2 regions of the Nocardioides sp. LML1-1-1.1 genome follow, and region 2 is predicted to be linked to the other one. Evidence: riboswitches for the same ligand, from Rfam matches in the RefSeq annotation. Region 2 holds a riboswitch; the other holds the start of a gene.

Region 1 (2,196 bases), 400 kb from region 2:
GCTACGTGCCGATCTGGATCGGCGCCGTCGAGGCCACCGCCATCGCGTTCGCCCAGCAGGGCGTCGTCCCGCCCCGGCCGTTGACGCACGACCTGATGAAGGAGCTGCTCGCGGCCACCGGCAGCGAGCTGTCGGAGGTCCGGATCACCGACGTCAAGGACGGCGTCTTCTTCGCCACCCTGGTCCTCGACTCCGGTGCGGAGATCAGCGCGCGGCCCTCGGACTCGATCGCCCTCGCCCTGCGCACCGGTACGACGATCTACTGCTCCGAGGAGGTGCTCGCCGAGGCGGGCATCGCCGCCCCGGCCGAGGAGGAGGACGAGGTGGAGGCGTTCCGCGAGTTCCTCGACCACGTCTCGCCCGAGGACTTCGAGTCCGACCGCTGATTCCCTCAGCCTCAAGTTGAGGCTGAGGGTTTTTCCCGACACGCCCGGTGACGTCTTTGACCGGTCGGAGTCCGGCGCCGTACCTTGAAGAGTCGAATGACAGCAGTGCAATGCCGCGCCCCAGCCTGGAGGACCCCGTGAACGAGCAGCAGCCCGAGAAGGTCGGTCAGGACTCGTCGGCGGCGACCGCTGCGGCCGAGGAGCAGGGCCTGCTCTTCACCGACGACGTCTCGCCTCTGCCCAGCGACCTGGGCTACCGCGGACCGACGGCGTGCAACGCCGCCGGCATCACCTACCGCCAGCTCGACTACTGGGCCCGCACCGGCCTGATCGAGCCGAGCGTGCGCGGCGCCAAGGGCTCCGGCTCGCAGCGGCTCTACAGCTTCCGCGACATCTTGATCCTCAAGATCATCAAGCGGCTCCTCGACGCCGGCATCTCGCTGCAGCAGATCCGCACCGCGGTCGGTCACCTGCGCGAGCGCGGCACCGACGACCTCACCCAGGTCACCTTGATGAGCGACGGCGCCTCGGTCTACGAGTGCACCAGCAACGACGAGGTCATCGACCTGCTCCAGGGCGGTCAGGGCGTCTTCGGCATCGCCATCGGCGGCGTGTGGCGCGAGATCGAGGGCACGCTGGCGCAGCTGCCCAGCGAGAGCGCGAGCGACGCCGAGGACACCGAGAGCGTCGCCGGCGACGAGCTCGCCGCGCGACGCGCTGCTCGCAACGCGGGCTGAACGCCCCCATCGGGCCGCTCTGCGGCTACGATGGTCACGCTGTTCATCCCGCACGGGAGAGTCAGGACGCGTCCGGCGGACGTGAGCCTGCGCCGAAGGGGCAATTCCTCCCCGGAACCTCTCAGGCGCCCGGACCGTGCGGACCAGGCAACTCTGGAGGCGCGACGCTGCGCTGACAGAGGGGGAGGGCTCGAACCCTTTCGATCCCGAGGAACCTGCCTGATGAGTGCCCCCTTCGCCAACCGTCACATCGGTCCGGACGTCGCCCAGGTCGACACGATGCTCGACCGGCTCGGCTATCCCTCCCTCGACGCCCTGATGGACGCGGCCGTGCCCAAGTCCATCCGCTCGACCGACCCGCTCGCCCTGCCGGCCGCGGTCGGCGAGGAGGAGGCCGCCGCCGAGCTGCGCGCCCTAGCCGCGGCCAACGTCCCCGGGGAGTCGATGATCGGGCTGGGCTACCACGCCACGGTGACCCCGGCCGTGATCCGCCGCAACCTGCTCGAGGACCCGAGCTGGTACACCGCCTACACGCCGTACCAGCCGGAGATCTCGCAGGGCCGGCTCGAGGCGCTCATCAACTTCCAGACCATGGTCGCCGAGCTCGCCGGCCTGCACACCGCCGGCTCCTCCCTGCTCGACGAGGGCACGGCCGCCGCCGAGGCCGTCGCGCTGGCGTTCCGCGCCAACCGCAAGGCCTCCGGCCCGTTCGTCGTCGACGCCGACGCGCTCCCGCAGACCATCGACGTGGTCCGCACCCGCGCCGAGGGCATCGGCATCGAGATCCTGGTCGCCGACCTGACCGACGGCCTGCCCGAGGGCGAGGTCTCCGGCGTGCTGGTCCAGTACCCCGGCGCGTCCGGCCGGGTCGCCGACCTCAAGCCGGTCATCGACGCCGTCCACGAGCGCGGTGGCCTCGCCGTCGTCGCCGCCGACCTGCTCGCGCTGACCCTGCTGGAGGCGCCGGGCACGCTCGGCGCCGACGTCGTGGTCGGCTCGGCCCAGCGCTTCGGCGTCCCGCTGTTCTACGGCGGCCCGCACGCCGGCTTCATGGCCGTGCGTGAGGGCCTGGA
Region 2 (2,196 bases):
CTCCGCCGACTCGCCGTCGTGGTGGGCCACGGCGTGCGCCTCCAGCGCGCCCGCGATGGCCGCCGGGTGCGCCTCGGAGATCCGGTCGAAGGTGACCATCTCGGGCAGCTCGACGTGCTCCGGCAGCGGGGCGAGCTCGCCCTCGGTGAGGTGGGAGTAGGCCCCCGGGAGGCGGCGCACGGTCTGGCAGGCGTTGTTGATGATGATGTCGAGCGGGCCGTCGGCGGCGACGTCGTCGGTCAGCGCGATCACCTGGGTGGGGTCGCGCAGGTCGATGCCGACCACCTTGAGCCGGTGCAGCCAGTCGGCGGAGTCCTCCATCGCGGCGAACCGGCGCACCGCGTCCTTCGGGAAGCGGGTGGTGATCGTGGTGTGCGCGCCGTCGCGGAGCAGGCGCAGCGCGATGTACATCCCGATCTTGGCGCGGCCGCCGGTCAGCAGCGCGCGCTTGCCGGTCAGGTCGGTGCGCTGGTCCCGCTTGGCGTGGCTCATCGCGGCGCAGCGCGGGCACAGCCAGTGGTAGAACGCGTCGACGAGGGTGAAGTCCTCCTTGCAGATGTAGCACCCGCGCGCGGTGATCAGCTCGCCGGCGAAGGCGCCCTGCGCCGTCGAGACCAGCGGGATGCCTGCGGTCTCGTCGTCGATCCGCATCCGCGAGCCGGTCGCCGTCTTCTCGATGATCTCCTGGTCGTGGCGCTGCCGCTCCTGGCGGATCTCGGCACGTCGCGTCTTCTTGATCAGCTTGTACATGTACGACGCCGCGCGCTTCATCGTGCGCACGTCGTCGTGGTCGGGGTGGAGCTCCGGGATCTGGCGCAGCACCTTGATCGCGATCGCCAGCTCGTCGGGATCGATGCGGGTGAGCGGCTCCGTGGTCGGCTCGGGAGTCGGCTCGGGCTCGGGGTGGGGCACCGGTGGATCGTACGCGGCCGACACGCTCGGCCGGCGACCGGCGTTGACCGACCGGTCGGCGCTGCCTAGGCTCGGCGCCACAACTGCAGATCGCGCTGTCGACACCCAGCGGGAGAGACCCGGCCACCGAGCCGGGCGCCGAAGGAGCAAATCTCCCCACGAATCTCTCAGGCACCCTGACCGCTGGGACGAGGCGAACTCTGGAAAGACGGGACGCCCGACGTCCCGCACCCACGGTGCAAGCCGCCCCTCGGCGGCGAAGCTCTCAGGTACCGATGACAGAGCGGGGAGGCCATCCGACCTCGACCCCGGCTGCTGCCGTGGTCACCTCTAGGAGCCTCCCGCATGACATCGACGACCTCGACGACCCTGTCCCGACCCACCCCGCTGGACGACGTCCACCGCGCCCTCGGCGCTTCCTTCACCGACTTCGCCGGCTGGCGGATGCCGGTGCGCTACGGCTCCGAGCTGGCCGAGCACCACGCGGTCCGCACGGCCGCCGGTCTCTTCGACCTCACCCACATGGGCGAGATCGAGGTGACCGGCCCGGGGGCCGGGGCCGCGCTCGACCACGCGCTCACCGGCCGGCCCTCCGCGATCGGCGTGGGCCGGGCGCGCTACACGATGATCTGCGCCGAGGACGGCGGCATCGTCGACGACCTCGTCGTCTATCGCCTCGCCGAGGAGCACTACCTCGTCGTCGCCAACGCCAGCAACGTCGCCGTCGTCGCGCCGGAGATCGCCACCCGCGCCCACGGGTACGACGCCGAGGTCCGCGACACGTCGGCGGACTGGGCGTTGCTGGCGGTCCAGGGGCCGCTCGCCCCCGGCATCGTGGCGGGGCTGACCGAGCTCGACGTGCCGTCGCTGAAGTACTACGCCATCACCGCCGGCGCGCTCGCCGGCGTGGACGTCCTGCTCGCCCGCACCGGCTACACCGGTGAGGACGGCTTCGAGGTCTACTGCCGCCCGGCCGACGCCGCCGCGGTGTGGCTGGCCCTGTGGACGGCCGGCGAGCCGCAGGGCATGGTCCCCGCCGGCCTCGCCTGCCGCGACACGCTCCGCCTCGAGGCCGGGATGCCGCTCTACGGGCAGGAGCTGAGCCGCGCGAGCACGCCCGACGAGGCACGGCTGGGCCGGGTCGTGGACCTCGACAAGCCCGCCGGGTTCGTCGGCGACGCCGCGCTGCGCGAGCGCCGCGAGTCCGGGCCACGACACCTGCTCGTGGGCCTGGTCGCCACCGGCCGCCGCGCCCCGCGCGCGGGCTACCCGGTGCTCGACCCG

What was found. A riboswitch is a leader RNA that binds a small molecule or an ion and turns the genes downstream of it on or off. The one in region 2 is predicted to bind glycine.
Region 1: it holds a riboswitch for glycine, as region 2 does, so the genes downstream of both, gcvP (aminomethyl-transferring glycine dehydrogenase) here and gcvT (glycine cleavage system aminomethyltransferase GcvT) in region 2, are expected to answer to the same signal.

The regions. Positions count from the first base shown of each region.
Region 1 covers NZ_JBEGHK010000003.1:537,306-539,501, reverse strand. The annotation lists gene MRBLML1_RS13755 (bifunctional nuclease family protein) at 1-386, shown strand, start outside; gene MRBLML1_RS13750 (MerR family transcriptional regulator) at 497-1,123, shown strand; glycine riboswitch at 1,167-1,270, shown strand; gene gcvP (aminomethyl-transferring glycine dehydrogenase) at 1,346-2,196, shown strand, end outside.
Region 2 covers NZ_JBEGHK010000003.1:138,320-140,515, reverse strand. The annotation lists gene MRBLML1_RS11705 (SDR family NAD(P)-dependent oxidoreductase) at 1-912, opposite strand, end outside; glycine riboswitch at 1,012-1,105, shown strand; glycine riboswitch at 1,106-1,204, shown strand; gene gcvT (glycine cleavage system aminomethyltransferase GcvT) at 1,258-2,196, shown strand, end outside.